3 regions of the Nonomuraea mangrovi genome follow, and region 1 is predicted to be linked to each of the others. Evidence: predicted binding sites of a transcription regulator. Region 1 holds the regulator's gene; each other region holds the start of a gene.
What was found. The regulator HrcA, encoded in region 1, represses chaperone genes, less so after heat shock. The targets are predictions, from matches to a motif close to TTGGCACTCTCNNNNNGAGAGTGCCAA.
Positions count from the first base shown of each region.

Region 1 (6,112 bases):
CACGGTCACAGCAGGCTCCCCCTTGGGCGGGCGATGTGACGGCGGCCGGCCGGAGTCCCGCTGGAGTCGCGTGATGGACGGGCCCCGGCCACGTGACCGCGGTGGGGCCGGACCGGCCTGCCGTACAGGAGAAGAGGGTCAGCGGCCGTTGAAGGCGTCCCTGAGGCGGGAGAAGAAGCCTTGCTGGCCTGGAGCGAACTTGCCCGGCGGGCGCTCCTCGCCGCGCAGCTTGGACAGCTCCCGCAGCAGGTCCTCCTGCGCCTGGTCGAGGCGGAGGGGGGTCTCCACGTTGACGTGGATCAGCAGGTCGCCGCGGCCGGTCTCGCTGAGACGCTGGACGCCCCTGCCGTACATCGTGATGACCTGGCCCGACTGGGTGCCCGGCCGGACGTCGATCTCCTCCGCGCCGTCGAGGGTCTCGACGGTCAGCGACGTGCCGAGCGCCGCGGCGGTCATCGGGATCTGGACCGTGCAGTGGAGGTCGTCGCCACGCCGCTCGAAGATCTCGTGCGGCTTCTCGACGATCTCCAGGAACAGGTCTCCGGGAGGGCCGCCGCCGGGGCCGACCTCGCCCTCGCCCGCCAGCTGGATGTGGGTGCCGTCCTCGACGCCCGCGGGGATGCGGACCTTGATCGTACGGCGGGTGCGGACCCTGCCGTCGCCCGAGCACTCCTGGCAGGGGTGCCTGATGATCGAGCCGAAGCCGCCGCACTGGGGGCACGGCCTCGAGGTCATGACCTGGCCCAGGAAGGACCTGGTGACCTGGGAGATCTCGCCGCGCCCCTGGCACATGTCGCAGGTGTCGGGATGCGTGCCCGGCGCGGCGCCCGAACCCGAGCAGACCTCGCACAGCACGGCCGTGTCGACGTTGAGCTCCCTGGTGGTGCCGAACGCCGCCTCGCGCAGGTCGAGCTCGACCCTGATCGTGGCGTTGCGTCCTCTCCTGGCACGGGAGCGGGGGCCACGGCTGCCGCCCGCCCCGCCGAAGAAGGCGTCCATGATGTCGCTGAAGGGGAAACCGGCTCCGAATCCGCCGGCTCCGGCGCCCGCACCCGCGCCCGCGAACGGGTCGGCGCCCAGGTCGTACATCTGCCGCTTGTTGGGATCGGACAGGACCTCGTAGGCCTGCGTGATCTCCTTGAAGCGCTCCTGGGTCGCAGGATCGGGGTTCACGTCGGGGTGAAGCTCGCGAGCCAGCCGACGATAGGCCTTCTTGATCTCGTCCTGACTGGCGTCACGGCGTACCCCGAGGGTGCCGTAGTAGTCGTTTGCCACTTATCGACCTCTTATGAAGCAGCCAGGATCTGGCTGACGTAGCGTGCCACCGCGCGCACAGCGCCCATCGTCACGGGGTAGTCCATCCGGGTGGGACCGAGCACGCCGAGGCGAGCCCCCGAACCGTACCCTGTGGCGACGAGGGAGGTGCCACGCAGTCCTGTGTAGGGGTTTTCCGAGCCGATCCTGACGGTGAGCGTGGTCGGCATGTCGGAGGTCTCGCCCAGCAGGCGCATCAGCACGACCTGCTCCTCCAGCGCCTCGAGCACGTCGCGCAGACCCGTGGTGAAGTCGGCGCCCGCCAGGTTGGCCGCGCCGGCGAAGACGATCTTCTCGTCGTGGCGCTCGACGAGGGTCTCCAGCAGCACCGAGAGGATCGTCGCCGCGGCGGGCCGGTCCTCTACGGGCAACCGCTCGGGCAGGTCCGAGACCTGCTCGGGCACCTGGTTGAGCCCGCAGCCGTCGAGGCACGCGTTGAGCACCGCGCGCAGGTGCGCGACCCTCGACTCCTCGATCGTCTCCGGCAGCTCGATGACACGCTGCTCGACCCGGCCGGTGTTCGTGATCAGCACGAACATCACCCGCCTGTCGGTCAGCGGCACCAACTCCAGGTGACGAACCGTCGACTGGGAGAGCGTCGGGTACTGCACCACCGCGACCTGCCTGGTCAGCTGCGCCAGCAGTCTGACCGTGCGGGTGACCACGTCGTCGAGGTCGACCGCGCCCGCAAGGAACGTCTCGATCGCCCTGCGCTCGGCGCCCGACAGTGGTTTGATCTGCGAGAGCTTGTCGACGAAGAGCCGGTAGCCCTTGTCCGTCGGCACCCGTCCCGCGCTGGTGTGGGGCTGGGCGATGTAGCCCTGCTCCTCCAGCGCGGCCATGTCGTTCCTGACCGTGGCCGGAGAGACGTTCAGGTTGTGGCGCTCGGCCAGCGCCTTGGAGCCCACCGGTTCGTTGGTGGACACGTAGTCCTCGACAATGGCGCGGAGCACCGCAAGCTTTCGATCATCGAGCACGTGCTCACCTCCCTGCCTGTAAAGGAAACGACAGGTCTAGCACTCTGTGTTCCCGAGTGCCAAGTGTACGGCTCTCGCCCACAGGGTGCGATAACACACCTAGTCAAGCTGACTGCAAGCCGCAGGTCGACAATAGTGGTCATGACCGACGTTCCACCCCCGTACCGGCAGGACCCGAGGTACGGCGCCTACGTTCCACCTCCTGCCCCGGGGCAGATCAGGCCGCGTGCCTGGTGGATCGCGGTCGTCTGGACGGTGGCGTTACTGACGGCGGTCAGCGGTGTCGCCGGGTTCGCCTCGGACCTCGACTCCACCCTGAAAGAGCTGGTCCCCGCCAGGTCCTTCGCCCCTGGCGAACCCGTCACGGTGACGATCGACCCCGCCGACGAGCCGGGGCTCTACCTGTCGAGCAGGCGGCCCGTCCGCTTCTCGTGCGAGATCGACGGGGGCGGCCTGTCGGAGCCCAACGGAACGCAGACCGTCAACGAGTGGGAGCTCGTCCACGTCATCGACGTGCCGGAGAAGGGCGAGTACGAGGTCTACTGCAGCGCCGAGGAGGACGCCGAGGCGCGCTTCGGTGTCGGCCGCCTGCTCACCGCGGCGATGGGTGAGATCGCCGGCAGCGTCCTCGTGCTGCTGGCCGTGCCGGGAGCGGGCATCCTGTTCGCGATCATCATGACGATCGCGATCCTCGTCCGCAGGAGCAACGCGCGCAGGAACGGCGATTTGCTACGGTCCCCCCATGTACGAGCGTGACGTTCTTGCGGGGAACTGGCGGCGCCCGGGCAAGGGGAAGATCCCGGCCGTGCCGGCCGAACGCGACCTGGTCGTGGAGGACGCCGACAGCGGGTTCTGCGGCGCGGTGGTGGCCTGCGACAAGGAGGCCGTCACGCTCGAGGACCGCTTCGGCAAGCGGCGCCTGTTCCCGCTGGCGCCCGCCGCCTTCCTGCTGGACGGCAAGCCCGTGACGCTGGTGCGGCCTGCCGCGTCCGCCCCCGCGGGCCCGCGTCGCAGCGCCTCGGGTTCCATCGCCGTCGAGGGCCTGCGCGCCAGGGTGGCCAGGGAGAGCCGCATCTACGTCGAAGGTGTGCACGACGCGGCGCTCGTGGAGAAGATCTGGGGCCACGACCTGCGCGTCGAGGGCGTGGTGGTGGAGTATCTGGAGGGCGTGGACGACCTGCCCTCGATCGTCGAGGAGTTCGGTCCAGGGCCGGAGCGCAAGCTCGGCGTGCTGGTCGACCATCTGGTTCCCGGCTCGAAGGAGAGCCGGATCGCCGCTCAGGTGACCTCGCCGCACGTGCTGGTCGTCGGGCATCCGTTCGTCGACATCTGGCAGGCGGTCAAGCCCTCCGTGCTGCGCATTCCCGCGTGGCCGCAGGTGCCGCGCGGGCTGCCGTGGAAGGAAGGCGTGATCGCCGCGCTGGGCTGGGGGCTCGAACCCGCCGACGCGTGGCGCAGGATCCTGGGCGCGGTTTCCACATATGCCGACCTCGAGCCTTCTCTGCTCGGCAGGGTCGAAGAGCTGATCGACTTCGTGACGGAGACATGATGAGCGAGAACTTCCCTCAACCGCCCGACGGGGACGCCACCAGGCGCGTCGAGCGTTCCGACCTGCCGGGTTCCGGCCCGCAGCAACAACCGGGGTACGGCCCGCCGTCAGGCGGTCAGCCCTCAGGGGGTCACAACCCGCCGCCGCCCGACTACGGCCAGCCGTCAGGGGGTTACGGCCAGCCGTCCGGCGGTCATGGACAACCTCCCTCAGGAGGGTACGGTCCTTCGCAGGGGTACGGCCCTTCGCAGGGCTATCCGCCACCGCTGGGCTACGGCCAGCAGGCATACGACCCGCAGGGTTACGGCCAGCAGGCATACGACCCGCAGGGTTACGGCCAGCAGGCATACGACCCGCAGGGTTACGGCCAGCAGGCATACGACCCGCAGGGTTACGGCCAGCAGGGTTACAGCCAGCAGGGATACGGCCAGCAGCCCGGCTACGGTCCTGCCGGCTACCAGCGCCCGCCGTACACGCCCGGCCAGTACGGCCCCAGGCCAGGCAGCGACGACACCAGCATGGCGATGCTGGCCCACCTGCTCGGCATCCTCACCGGCTTCGTCGGTCCGCTGATCCTCTACTTGGTCAAGCGTGACGAGTCCCCCTACGTCCGCGACCAGGCGGCGCAGGCGCTCAACTTCCAGATCACGGTCTTCATCGGCTACATCGTCTGCATCGTGCTGTCGTTCGTGCTGATCGGATTCCTGCTGATGTTCGTGCTGTGGATCGCCGCGTTGATCTTCGAGATCATGGCGGCGGTGGCGGCCAACAGAGGCCAGAACCACCGCTACCCCGTCAACATCACCTTCGTCCGCTGACGGTCCTGAACCCGCGGTCGCCCGAGGCGGAGCCCGGCGTGTTCGACGAGCGCGCCGCCGCCTTCGCGATCCGGCGCGCTACAGGGTCAGGTCACGGATCAGGGCGTCGGCCAGCAGCCTGCCGCGCAGGGTGAGAACCATGCGCCCCGCTTTGAACGGCTCGGTCTCCAGCAGCCCGTCGCCCAGCGCTCTGGCCACGACGGTGCGCGCCTCCTGCGCCACGCCGTCCAGCGGGTAGCCGGAGGCCAGTCGCAGCTCCAGCATCAGCCGCTCCACCTCGCGGTCTCCGGCGGTGAGCACCTCGCGCGCGTGCGCGGGCGAGGTGCCCGCCGCCAGGCGCTGCGCGTAGGCGGCCGGATGCTTGACGTTCCACCAGCGGGTGCCGCCCACGTGGCTGTGCGCGCCCGGCCCGACCGCCCACCAGTCGCCGCCGGTCCAGTAGAGCAGGTTGTGCCGGCACCTGCCCTCCGCGGAGGTGGCCCAGTTCGACACCTCGTACCACTCGAAGCCCGCCTGTGACAGCAGCTCGTCGGCGATGAGATAGCGGTCGGCCGCCACGTCGTCGTCGGGCATCGGCAGCTCTCCGCGCCTGATCCTGGCCGCCAGCCTGGTGCCGTCCTCGACGATCAGCGAGTAGGCGGAGACGTGGTCGGGCTCGGCCTCGATCGCCGCCCGCAGCGAGGCCCGCCAGTCGTCGTCGCTCTCTCCTGGCGTGCTGTAGATCAGGTCCAGGTTGACGTGGTCGAACCCGGCCTTCTTCGCCTCCTGTACGGCCTGCGCCGCCCTCCCCGGGGTGTGGTGCCTGTCGAGGACCTTCAGCACGTGTTCCCTGGCGCTCTGCATGCCGAAGCTGACCCGGTTGAAGCCGCCGTCGCGCAGCCTGTCCAGGTAGGCGGGGTCGACCGACTCGGGGTTGGCCTCGGTGGTCACCTCGGCGCCCTGGGCCAGGCCGAACTCCTCGTCGATCGCGCGCAGGATCCTGGCCAGGTCGGCCGCGGGCAGCAGCGTGGGAGTGCCTCCGCCGAAGAACACGGTTTCGACGGGCAGCTCGGCGGCGCCGAGGACGCGGCGGGCCAGCCGTACCTCCTCGATGGCGGTGTCGGCGTAGTCGCGGTGGGAGGCGCCGGGACCCAGCTCGGCGGCGGTGTAGGTGTTGAAGTCGCAGTAGCCGCAGCGGGTCACGCAGAAGGGCACGTGGACGTAGAAGCCGAACGGGCGCTCGCCCAGGCCGTGCAGGGCGCTCGCGGGCAACTCGCCCGACGCGGGCGCGGGATCGCCGTCGGGAAGGGTGGATGGCACGCTTCCAGTCTGCCGTGCGCCGCGGACCACCCCGTCCCGCCCATTGACGCGCCGATCACGCGGGCCTACGATCCGGGTCAACTTTAAGGAAAGTTTCCTATAAGTTCGCCACTGGAGACGCCCGTGAAGAGAGCCCTCATCATCCTGTCCTCCTT
Region 1 is NZ_JBHUFV010000056.1:79,993-86,104, forward strand. Features, by position in the region: gene ACFSKW_RS38070 (16S rRNA (uracil(1498)-N(3))-methyltransferase) at 1-9, opposite strand, end outside; gene dnaJ (molecular chaperone DnaJ) at 139-1,275, opposite strand; gene hrcA (heat-inducible transcriptional repressor HrcA) at 1,287-2,291, opposite strand; gene ACFSKW_RS38085 (hypothetical protein) at 2,433-3,047, shown strand; gene ACFSKW_RS38090 (DUF3097 domain-containing protein) at 3,034-3,840, shown strand; gene ACFSKW_RS38095 (magnetosome magnetite crystal formation protein family) at 3,840-4,658, shown strand; gene hemW (radical SAM family heme chaperone HemW) at 4,737-5,957, opposite strand; gene ACFSKW_RS38105 (glycoside hydrolase family 18 protein) at 6,081-6,112, shown strand, end outside.

Region 2 (6,112 bases), on a different contig from region 1:
GCGGGGGTCAGCGCCGGGATCGACCTGTCGCTGGCCATGGTCGAGCAGGACACGGGTGCCGAGCTGGCCAGGGAGGTCGCCCGCGACCTGGTCGTGTTCCTGCAGCGACCGGGCGGCCAGTCGCAGTTCTCCGTTGCCTCGCGCACCCCCCGCCCCGCGCACGACCCACTGCGTGAGCTGCTCGACGGGGTGACCGCCGATCCCGCGGCCGACCACTCCCTGCCCGCGATGGCCGCGCGAGCCGGCGTGAGCGTGCGCCACCTGACGCGGCTGTTCCACGAGCGGGTGGGGTGCACGCCCGCCGCGTTCGTGGAGTCCGTACGGCTGGAGGCCGCCCAGTCGCTCCTCGACTCCGGCGAAACGGTCACAGGGGCGGCGACGCGTTCGGGTATGGGGAGCGACGAGTCGTTGCGGCGGGCCTTCCTCCGCCACCTGGGCGTGACGCCTTCGGCCTACCGCGCCCGGTTCAGAACGTCGGCGCAGGCGACGTGACACCTCCAGGCCCGCCCCTCAGGACGTCGGCGCAAGAGACCTGACACCCTCAGGCCCGCCCCTCAGGACGTTGACGCAGGAGACCTGACACCTCCAGGGCCGCCCCTCAGGACGTCGGCGCAGGGGCGTGACGTAACGGCGGCCGGCCCCGTCCCGCTGGAGTGGCGTGGCAGGACGGACCCCTGCCGCGCGCCCACGGTGGGCTATGGGTGCCTGCCGTACAGACAGACCGGAAGACCGCCGAAGAACGACGAACGCCTGCCGCACAGACCGGCAGACCGCCCGGGGAATGCGAAAGGTCCGCGCCCCTGACGGGACGCGGACCTTCGGGTCAACCCAGGTCAGTGGCCGTGGCCGTGACCGTGGCCGTGACCGTTGGCGGCCGGGGCCTCCTCCTCGGGCTTGTCCACCACGAGGGCCTCGGTCGTGAGCAGCATGCCGGCGATGGACGCGGCGTTCTGCACGGCCGAGCGGGTCACCTTGACGGGGTCGATGACGCCCTGCGCCACCAGGTCGCCGTACTCGCCGGTCGCGGCGTTGAGGCCGTGGCCGACGGAGAGCTCGGAGACCTTGTGCGTGACGACGTAGCCCTCGAGGCCGGCGTTCTCGGCGATCCAGCGGGCCGGCTCGACCAGCGCGCGGCGGACGACGCCCACGCCGGTGGCCTCGTCGCCGGACAGGCCGAGGTCGTCGAGGTCCTTGGCGACGTGGATCAGCGCGGAGCCACCGCCGGAGACGATGCCCTCCTCGATCGCGGCGCGGGTCGCGGAGATCGCGTCCTCGAGGCGGTGCTTCTTCTCCTTGAGCTCCACCTCGGTGGCCGCGCCGACGCGCAGCACGCAGACGCCGCCGGACAGCTTCGCGAGGCGCTCCTGGAGCTTCTCGCGGTCCCAGTCGGAGTCGGACTGCTCGATGGCGAGCTTGATCTCCTTGACGCGGTCCTCGATCGCCTGCGCGTCGCCGGCGCCGTCCACGATCGTGGTGGCGTCCTTGGTGACGACGACGCGGCGGGCGCTGCCGAGCACCTCGAGACCGACCTGGTCGAGCTTGAGGCCGATCTCCTCGCTGACGACCTGGCCGTTGGTCAGGATCGCGATGTCCTGCAACATGGCCTTGCGGCGGTCACCGAAGCCGGGGGCCTTGACGGCCACCGAGGTGAACGTGCCGCGGATCTTGTTGGTCACCAGGACGGCCAGGGCCTCGCCCTCGACGTCCTCGGCGATGACCAGCAGCTGCTTCTTGGTCTGGGCGACCTTCTCCAGCAGCGGCAGGAAGTCCGTGATGGACGCGATCTTGCCCTGGTGGATGAGGATGTAGGGGTCCTCGAGGACCGCCTCCATGCGCTCGGGGTCGGTGACCATGTAGGCCGACAGGTAGCCCTTGTCGAACTGCATGCCCTCGGTGAACTCGAGCTCCATGCCCATGGCGTTGGACTCTTCGACGGTGATGACACCGTCCTTGCCCACCTTGTCGAACGCCTCGGCGATCAGCTCGCCGATCCTGGCGTCCTGAGCGGAGATCGTCGCGACATTGGCGATCTCCTTCTTGTCCTCGACGGGGCGCGCGGTGGCCAGCAGCTTCTCGCTGACGGCCTTGGCGGCCTGGTCGATGCCGCGCTTGAGCGACAGCGGGGAAGCGCCCGCGGCCACGTTGCGCAGACCCTCGCGGACCATCGCCTGGGCGAGAACGGTCGCGGTGGTGGTGCCGTCACCTGCGATGTCGTTCGTCTTGGTCGCCACTTCCTTGGCGAGCTGGGCGCCGAGGTTCTCGTAGGGCGCCTCGAGCTCGACCTCGCGGGCGATGGTGACACCGTCGTTGGTGATCGTCGGCGCACCGAACTTCTTGTCGATGACCACGTTGCGGCCGCGCGGGCCGAGGGTCACCTTCACTGCGTCCGCGAGGGCGTTGACGCCGCGCTCGAGCGCGCGCCGCGCGTCCTCTTCGAACTCCAGGATCTTCGGCATGAAAAGTCCTCTCAGCGTAGAAAGCCCCGGGCACTGGCGGCCCGGGGCTTTCTCACGGCTTACTTCTCGATGATGGCGAGAACGTCACGGGCGGAGAGCACGAGGTACTCCTCGCCGCCGTACTTGACCTCGGTGCCGCCGTACTTGCTGTAGAGGACGATGTCGCCCTCGCTGACATCGAGCGGAATCCGCTTGTCGCCGTCCTCGTCCCAGTTGCCGGGGCCCACCGCGAGGACTTTGCCCTCCTGCGGCTTCTCCTTGGCGGTGTCCGGGATGACCAGGCCGGAAGCGGTGGTCTGCTCGGCCTCAAGCGGCTGGACCACAATGCGGTCGCCGAGCGGCTTAACGGGAACCTTAGTGGCGGTCGTCACGATCGGACCTCCCCTTCAGATTTGGTTGATCTAGAAGAGGCGACCAGCTGGGCCTGCCGTCGCGGGTGTCAGACCTGCCTCGTCGCACGTTGGCACTCTCAGTAGGAGAGTGCCAACACGAAACAGTATGCAAGCAGGCCTTGCCCGTCAACACGAACCGCGCGGCTCAGCTCAGAGCGGATCTGTAGGAGCCCTCGACCAACTCGGCGAGAGCGCCGGGACGGCCCGGCTCCCACCCCAGTTCCTCCTTGGTACGGCGCGCGCCCGCCCGCTGGCTGAGCGCGAGAGCGTCCGCGAACGGCCCGCCGAACACCTCGGCCGCCTGCTCCACGGGCCACGGCTCGGCGCCCTCCCGCACCCCCGCCACCTTGGCCGCGGCCTTCGCCACCTCGGCCACGGACACCGCCTCCTCGGCGATCCCGTGGTAGACCGCTCCGGGCCGCCCCTTCTCCACGGCGGTCACGATGAGGTCGGCCAGGTCGTCCACGTGCACGAACGTCCACGTCGGAGCCTTGTTCTCGCCCTCCACGTAGACCCCGACCCCGCGCTCGGCCGCCTGCCCGACCAGGATCGAGACGATGCCCGCGCCCCGCCCGTGAACCACGCCGGGCCTGATCACGATCCCGCCCCTGCCGAGCACGGCCTGCTCGATCTCCGGCCGGTAGCCGACGATCGCGATCGGGTTCACGGGGCTCTCCTCGTGGCCGTCCCCCGTCGGGCCGAGCACCCATACGCCGCTGACGTAGACGACCGGCTTGCCCAGGGCCTCGACGGTCGCCAGGTCGTGGGCCCTGTCCCCGGTGAGCACCGCCGCGTGGACGATCACCTCGATGTCCTCGGTGACGGCGGCCTTCACCGAGGCGAGGTCGGCCAGGTCGCCCGTGCGGACGTCCTCGACACCGTCGATCGTGCGCGGTTGCCGTACCAGGACCGCCACGTCGTGGCCGCGCTCGACCAGCCGTTCCACAACGGCGCCGCCGATGTACCCCGTCGCGCCCAGCACCAGAACCTTCATGTTCCACCTCAAAAACTTCGACATTGAAATCTTGCGTGGACACTAACACGCAAGGTCGAAGACTTCAATCTCGAAGCGTTTGGTAGAATTCCCCGCATGGAAGACGCGCTGGACACCCTCCCCGACCACGACGGCGAGACCGCCCGCGTGACCTGCCGCGCGATCCGCGTCTCCCGGCTGCTCGAACGCGGACTGAAGGACTACTTCAGCGGCCACGAGCTGGAGTCGTGGGAGTACGACGTGCTGGCCACGCTGTACCAGGTCGGCGGCTACTCCTGCATGACGGACCTGTCCAACGCCCTGCTGCTCAGCCCCGGCGCCGCGACCAACCGCATCGACCGGCTGGTCGCCAAGGACCTCGTGACCCGCGAGACCGCCCCCGGCAACCGCCGCATGATCATCGTCACACTGACCGACGAGGGACGCCGCCAGGTCTCCGCCCTCGCGGACGGCCGCGCCGCCACCGAGCGGGCACTGCTGTCGGGCCTCTCACCCGACGAGCAGTCCGCCTTCGGCGAGCTCCTCAGCAAACTTCTCCTGTCCCTCGACGACACAGAGCCGCGAATCGGGGAACACTGGAGCATGTGATGACCAGAAGCGGCGGCGAGGATGACGCTACGATGCGTGACGTGACCAGCACGATGGATGACGTGCGCCACGTCCTCGCCAACTGGCCGTTGCCGCCGGAGGGCGGGTGGACGGCCGACGACCTGGACCTCCTTCCTCAGGACGGGCCCCAGGGCGAGCTGGACCTCTTCAAGCGTGTCGAACTCGTCGATGGAGCCCTTGTCCTCATGTCCCCTCAGAAGCTCTTCCACGAGAGCGTCATCATCGGCCTCAGAAACGCTCTGAGAGCGCAGGCCCCTGAGCGTTTCTCAGCGGTGAGCCAGATGGACATCAAGATCGCTTCACGCCAACGGCCATGTCCCGACGTGCTCGTGGTCGACACCGCTGCGACCACCGATTGGAATCGCACGGCGTTCACACCGCGGGAAGTCCATCTGGTGATCGAGGTCGTCTCTCCCGAGTCCGAGCACCGCGACAACCACGTCAAGCCCAGGATCTACGCCGAGGCCGGCATCGAGCACTTCTGGATCGTGAAGGACGAGGACAGCAGGCCCGTCATCCACACCTACGAACTCGACGAGGCCGTCGCCTCCTACGTCTGCACCGGCATCCACCGGGATCACCTCAAGGTCTCCGTGCCGTTCCCCATCGACATCGAGTTCGACACCCTGCACTAACGTCGTATGGCGTGGACCACGACGCCTTCCTCGAACTCCTGACCCCGCGCGGGCAGCAAGCCCTCGCCGAGGCCGTCGAGCTGGCAGGCGCCGATCCCGTCGCGGCCGCGACCAGGCTGCGCAAGACCTACGACGCCTCCCTCACCTCCGCCGCCCTCACGCAGGCGAAGCTCAGGGAGCGGGGCAGGGCGAAGTTCGGTGACGACGCGGCGCTGATGTACTTCACACCCCACGGCGTCGAGCAGGCCACCCGCCGCGAGGTCGCCGAACACCGCGCCCGCAGGCTCTCCCTCCTCACCGGCACGACCGGGGAAGGCGGCACGATCGGCAACGGCGGCATGACCGGCGACGTCGGTCCGGCCGGGGAAGGCGGAACGATCGGCAACGGCGGCACGGCCGGGAACCGTGGCGCGATCCGGGGCGGCGGCACGACCGGGGGCGTCGGCGCGGGCCTGCGGGTGGTCGACGTGTGCAGCGGTGTCGGGGGCGACTTGATCGCGCTGGCCCGCGCGGGCTGCTCCGTGGACGCCGTCGACACCGATCCCCTGACCGTCGCCGTCGCGCAGGCCAACGTCGACGCGCTGGGGCTGTCAGACAGGGTCACGGTTCGTACGGCCGACGCCGCCACCGTCGACCCCGCCGCCTACGACGTCCTGTTCGCCGACCCCGCCCGCCGTACCGCCAAGGGGAGGACCTTCGACCCGAACGCCTACTCCCCTGCCTGGCCCGTCATCCTCGACCTGCTCGCCCGGGCGCCCGCCGCGTGCCTGAAGGTCGCGCCCGGGATCCCGTACGAGTTCGTCCCCCAGGGCGCGGAGGCCGAATGGGTGTCCTTCAAGGGCGAGGTCAAGGAGGTCGCGCTCTGGACGGGCGCACTGGCGGGCGCCGACCCCGGCGCGGAGAGGTTCACGCGAAGGGCGACGTTGCTGCCCGGCGGGAGCACGCTCACCGCGACAGGCGCGCGGGTGCCCGTCGGCCCGATGGGACGCTACGTCTACGAGCCCGACGGCGCCGCGATCCGGGCAC
Region 2 is NZ_JBHUFV010000015.1:67,130-73,241, reverse strand. Features, by position in the region: gene ACFSKW_RS07860 (GlxA family transcriptional regulator) at 1-492, shown strand, start outside; gene groL (chaperonin GroEL) at 834-2,456, opposite strand; gene groES (co-chaperone GroES) at 2,516-2,827, opposite strand; gene ACFSKW_RS07845 (NAD-dependent epimerase/dehydratase family protein) at 2,994-3,842, opposite strand; gene ACFSKW_RS07840 (MarR family winged helix-turn-helix transcriptional regulator) at 3,939-4,430, shown strand; gene ACFSKW_RS07835 (Uma2 family endonuclease) at 4,463-5,086, shown strand; gene ACFSKW_RS07830 (class I SAM-dependent methyltransferase) at 5,098-6,112, shown strand, end outside.
Region 2: the regulator HrcA is predicted to act here: its motif matches at 2,917-2,943, upstream of groES (co-chaperone GroES).

Region 3 (6,112 bases), on a different contig from region 1:
ACGAGATCGTCCGCGCCGCGCTGACCCAGACCGTCTGCGTCCAGGGCGCGCCCGGAACGGGGAAGACGGCGGTCGGCCTGCACCGTGCCGCCTACCTGCTGTTCACCCACCGTGAGAAGCTCGCCCGCGCCGGCGTCATGATCGTCGGCCCGAACAAGGCGTTCCTGTCCTACATCTCCTCCGTGCTGCCCGCCCTCGGCGAGGTCAAGGTCGACCAGACCACCGTCGCCGAGCTGCTCGGCGAGCACGACGCCCCCGAGGACCCGCTCGTCGCCGCGGTCAAGGGCGACGCCCGCATGGCCAAGGTGCTGGAGCGCGCCCTGTGGCTGCACATCGTCAAACCCACCGAGGGCCTCGTCTACACCAGGGGCGTCCACCGTTTCAGGGTCGCCGACTACGAGGTGCGCGAGATGGTCGCCTCGCTGCGCGGCACCACGAGGTACGGCCCCGGCCGGGCAGCCCTCGCCCAGCGGCTGGCCCACCAGGTGCTGGTCCGCATGGAACAGCGCGGCGACTCGCCCGACGACAGGGTCCAGGACGCGGTGGCCAGGTCGAAGCCCGTCAAGCAGCTGGTCGACTCGGTGTGGCCGAAGCTGACGCCCGCCCAGGTGCTCTTCCGCCTGCTGTCGGACGCCGAGTTCCTCGCCTCGGCCGCGAGGTCGGACCTGTCGGCCGAGGAGCAGGAGGCCCTGCTGTGGCGCAAGCCGTACCGGTCGTGGAAGTCGGCCAGGTGGTCGGCCGCCGACGCGGCTCTCCTCGACGAGCTCGCCGACCTCATCGAGCGCACGGCCTCCATCGGCCACCTGGTCGTCGACGAGGCGCAGGACCTGTCGGAGATGCAGCTGCGCGCGCTCGGCCGGCGCTGCCGCACCGGCTCGGCCACCGTCCTCGGCGACCTCGCCCAGGGCACCACCCCGTGGTCGACCCGCTCGTGGGCGACCGTGCTCGAGCACCTGGGCCAGGACTCCGGCGAGGTCACCGAGCTCACGCTCGGCTTCCGCGTGCCCCGCGAGGTGCTCGACTACGCCGCCCGGCTGCTGCCCGCCATCGCCCCTGACCTGGCTCCCCCGCGCTCGCTGCGCCCGGGTCAGGGCTCGCTGGCGGTACGGCAGGGCGGCGAGGTCGCCGACGCCGTCCGCGACGCGCTCGCCAGGGAGGGCTCGATCGGCGTCATCGTTCCCGACGGCATGGCCGGCGCGGTCTCGGCGTCTCTCGACGGCGTCCCGCACGCCGTCCTGGGGCCTGACTCGACCGAGGAGCACCGGCTGCTGGTGATCCCCGCCACGCTGGCCAAGGGTCTGGAGTACGACCATGTCATCGTCGTGGAGCCCGCCGACATCGTCGAGGCCGAGCCGCGCGGCCTGGCCAGGCTCTACGTGGTGCTCACCCGCGCGGTCACCTCGCTGACCATCCTGCACGCCAAGCCGCTGCCCGCCCAGCTGGCGTAGGACGCCCGTAAGCCCGGGGACGGAAAGAGCGGACAAAAGAAAAAGGGCGACCCCGAGGGGTCGCCCTGATTCGTCAGGACTGAGAAGCCAGGACTTAGAAGTCCATGTCTCCGCCGCCGGGCATGCCCGCCGGAGCAGCCGCGTTCTTCTCGGGCTTCTCGGCGATGACGGCCTCGGTGGTGAGGAACAGCGCCGCGATGGAGGCGGCGTTCTGCAGCGCGGAGCGCGTCACCTTGGCCGGGTCGAGAATGCCCGCCTCGAACATGTTGACGTACTCGCCGGTCGCGGCGTTGAGGCCCTCACCCGGGGTGAGGTTGCGCACGCGCTCGACCACGACGCCGCCCTCGAGGCCGGCGTTGACCGCGATCTGCTTCAGCGGCTCCTCCAGCGCCTTCTTCACGATCGCCGCGCCGGTGGCCTCGTCACTCTGGAGCTCGAGCTTGTCGAACGCCTTGGTGCCGGCCTGCAGCAGCGCCACGCCACCGCCGGGGACGATGCCCTCCTCGACGGCCGCCTTCGCGTTGCGAACGGCGTCCTCGATGCGGTGCTTGCGCTCCTTGAGCTCGACCTCGGTCGCGGCGCCCGCCTTGATGACGGCGACGCCACCGGCGAGCTTGGCCAGGCGCTCCTGGAGCTTCTCGCGGTCGTAGTCGGAGTCGGTGCGCTCGATCTCGGCGCGGATCTCGTTGACCCGGCCGGCGATCTGCTCGGGGTCACCGGCACCGTCGACGATGGTGGTCTCGTCCTTGGTGACGACGACCTTGCGGGCGCGGCCGAGCAGGTCGAGGGTGGCGGACTCGAGCTTGAGGCCGACCTCCTCGGCGATGACCTGACCGCCGGTCAGGGTCGCGATGTCGCCCAGCATCGCCTTGCGGCGGTCGCCGAAGCCGGGAGCCTTGACGGCGACCGACTTGAACAGGCCGCGGATCTTGTTGACGACCAGGGTGGCCAGAGCCTCGCCCTCGATGTCCTCAGCGATGATCAGCAGCGGCTTGCCGGACTGCACGACCTTGTCGAGCAGGGGCAGCAGGTCCTTGTTGGCCGAGATCTTCGAGTTGACGATGAGGATGTAGGGGTCCTCAAGGACCGCCTCCATGCGCTCAGGGTCGGTCACGAAGTAACCGGAGACGTAGCCCTTGTCGAAGCGCATGCCCTCGGTGAGCTCAAGCTCGAGGCCGAAGGTGTTGCTCTCCTCGACGGTGATGACGCCTTCCTTGCCGACCTTGTCCATCGCCTCGGCGATGAGGTTGCCGATCTCGGCGTCACCGGCGGAGATGGAGGCGGTGGAGGCGATCTGCTCCTTGGTCTCCACGTCCTTGGCGAGCTTGGAGAGCTCCTCGCTCACGCGCTCCACGGCGGCCTCGATGCCCTTCTTCAGGGACATCGGGTTGGCGCCTGCGGCCACGTTGCGCAGGCCCTCGCGAACCAGCGCCTGGGCGAGCACGGTGGCGGTGGTGGTGCCGTCACCCGCGACGTCGTCCGTCTTCTTGGCGACTTCCTTGACCAGCTCGGCGCCGATCTTCTCCCACGGGTCCTCGAGCTCGATCTCCTTGGCGATGGACACGCCATCGTTGGTGATCGTGGGAGCGCCCCACTTCTTCTCCAGCACGACGTTGCGGCCCTTGGGGCCGAGGGTCACCTTGACGGCGTCGGCGAGCTGGTTCATACCGCGCTCGAGACCGCGCCGGGCGTCCTCGTCAAACGCGATCATCTTGGCTGCCATAAGGCTAGACCTCCCAGATGCAGGGTGGCTTTCAGCGGACCGAGCCGACGCCCGCGACGGCATGGGCCCGACTCCATTCGGCGGGCCCCATCGTCTCGATCCCAGTTTCTGGCACTCTCATAACGAGAGTGCTAACGAACTGTTTAGCACTCTACCCTGGCGAGTGCAACCGAGAGGCACTTCCCCGCAGGTCAGCCTAGCAAGTTGGTCATCATCAGGACCTGTTCTCTGGTCAAGCCCGCGCCCATCACATCGTCACGTGGCGGTTCGGTCTCGTGGAGCTCGACCATGTCCTCGGGCAGAACCCGCCCGGGCAGCTCAGACCAACGTCCCATGACTCCAGAGTACGGCGGGCAGGCCCGACCGGCTGACGCGGATCAGGCCTGCCGAATCGACGAAAAGGACATGACAGATCCTCACGGACTGCGCTGCCGTGTGAGCTGCCGGTTCTTGATGGTTCAGACCGTCCTGACGGATTCCGCCTGGGGACCCTTCTGGCCCTGGGTTATCTCGAACTCGACCCGCTGGCCCTGCTCGAGCGACCGATAGCCATCCATCATGATCGCTGAGTAATGGACGAAAACATCCTTACCACCGTCTACCGCGATGAAGCCGTAGCCCTTGTCCGCGTTGAACCACTTGACGGTGCCCTGCGCCACTTCCGACTCCTCTTACTTGGCTCTGGACCCCGCCCATTCACTCGCGAGATCCGCGATCGGCACGACTTATGGGGAAATCAGCCGGACGATCGCCCTCGACCATACCTGTGGCATGCCGTAGAACAACAGAGTCAATCGCCAAACTACTTCTCGGTGTTCGCGGTAGGCATTCTTGTAGTCGCGGAAAGGTTAGTTAAATGTTCCATCTTCTTGCGAAAAACAACGTGTCGCCCGCGCCCCGAGCTGCGGCCTTTCCTCGCAGCGGTCCCAGGAGCCCCTGCCCACACGGCCACGGCGGCGTCCAGCTGCCCCTCAGGAGGAAGAAGCGCCTTAAAAACGGTCAAAGGACATGAAAACGCCCGCGAGGAAAACCTCGCGGGCGTTCGTGACGACCGAAAAGGGTCAGCCGCCGGCCACGGCGGGGATGATGGAGATCTGCGCGCCTTCAGGGGTGACGCTGTCGAGTCCGCCCACGAATCGGACATCCTCTTCCCCAACATAAACGTTGACAAAACGGCGAATCTTGCCCGATTCATCCAAAATTCGCGCACCGATACCCGGGTAGTCGGCGTCCAGCTTCTGCAGCACCTCGCGAAGCGTGGCGCCCTCGCCGCTCACCTCCGCGCTGCCGTTCGTGTACGTGCGCAGGATGGTGGGAATCCGCACCGAAACGCTCATGACTTCTACCTTTCCTTTCAGACAGCCGCGCGGAACGCGTCAAGGGACGGCCTGATCACGGCCGTGGGCGTCGCGTCGTCCGCGATCGCGTCGAGCGTCTTGAGACCGTCACCGGTGTTGAGGACCACGGTGGTCAGCGAGGGGTCGAGCTGCCCCGTGTCGACGAGCTTCTTCAGCACGCCCACGGTCACCCCGCCCGCGGTCTCGGCGAAGACGCCCTCCGTCGACGCCAGCAGCTTGATCGCCGACACCACCTCGGCGTCGGTCACGTCCTCGACCGCCCCGCCCGTACGGCGCGCGATGTCGAGCACGTACGGCCCGTCGGCCGGGTTGCCGATGGCCAGCGACTTGGCGATGGTGTCCGGCTTGACCGGCTGCACCACGTCGTGGCCTGCCTTGAAGGCCGTGGAGACCGGCGAGCAGCCGAGCGCCTGCGCGCCGAAGATCTTGTAGGGGGTGTCCTCGACCAGCCCGAGCGCGATCAGCTCCTTGAAGCCCTTGTCGATCTTCGTGAGCTGCGACCCCGAGGCCACCGGGATGATGATCTGGTCCGGCAGCCGCCAGCCGAGCTGCTCGGCGATCTCGTAGGCCAGCGTCTTGGAACCCTCGGCGTAGTAGGGCCGCAGGTTGACGTTGACGAAGCCCCACTTGTCACCCAGCGGGTCGCCGATGAGCTCCGAGCAGAAGCGGTTGACCTCGTCGTAGGTGCCCTGGATGCCGACCAGCTTGCCGCCGAAGACGCGCGCCATGGCGATCTTGGCCTGCTCCAGGTCGGCCGGGATGAACACGCAGGCGTCGAGTCCCGCGCGGGCGGCGGCCGCGGTCACCGCGCCGGCCAGGTTGCCGGTGGACGAGCACGACAGGGTGTGGAAGCCGAAGTTGCGCGCCGCCTCGACGGCGATGGCGACCACGCGGTCCTTGAAGGAGTGGGTGGGGTTGCCCGAGTCGTCCTTCACGTGCAGGTCGCGGATGCCGAGGGCCTTGCCCAGGTTGTCGGCCTTGACGAGCTTCGTCCAGCCGGGGTTCATGTTCTGCTTGCTCGCCACGTCGACGGGCACCGGCAGCAGCGAGCGGTAACGCCAGATGTTGGCCGGTCCTGCCTCGATGTCGGCGCGGGACACGGACCCGAACGAGTAGGCCACCTCGAGCGGCCCGAAACACTCCAGACACGCGAAGCTGGGGCCGAGGTCGTAGCGCGCGCCGCACTCGCGGCAGGACAGAGCGACAGCAGGACCGAAGTCAAGCGACATGAAGCGAGGCCTTCCCTCATCTTCGTCTGCGACCGCCTTGGTCACAGACCGGAATTGGCACCTGTCCCGGCCGGCCTCGTCACTTCACGAGTTCAGTCCGGGAGGGTTGCCGGGGCTTCGCAGGGCCGGTCCCTCCACCCCTCTGGATGAGCAATATGGAGTTGTGGGCATCACGATACCCGGCCGTGCCCCTGACACGACCAACCGTCTCGCTAGCTGAGACGATATGTATCACCAAGCGCGGCCTGCACGTACTTGCGCGCCTGGTGGATCCGCGACTTCGCGGTGCCGAGCGGGATGCCCAGCTGCTCGGCCACCTCGTTGTAGTCGAGCTGGACGATGTCGCGCAGCACC
Region 3 is NZ_JBHUFV010000080.1:32,436-38,547, reverse strand. Features, by position in the region: gene ACFSKW_RS47630 (HelD family protein) at 1-1,448, shown strand, start outside; gene groL (chaperonin GroEL) at 1,543-3,171, opposite strand; gene ACFSKW_RS47620 (hypothetical protein) at 3,363-3,506, opposite strand; gene ACFSKW_RS47615 (cold-shock protein) at 3,630-3,830, opposite strand; gene ACFSKW_RS47610 (MoaD/ThiS family protein) at 4,233-4,508, opposite strand; gene thrC (threonine synthase) at 4,526-5,758, opposite strand; SAM riboswitch class I at 5,772-5,911, opposite strand; gene ACFSKW_RS47600 (RNA polymerase sigma factor) at 5,971-6,112, opposite strand, start outside.
Region 3: the regulator HrcA is predicted to act here: its motif matches at 3,280-3,306, upstream of groL (chaperonin GroEL).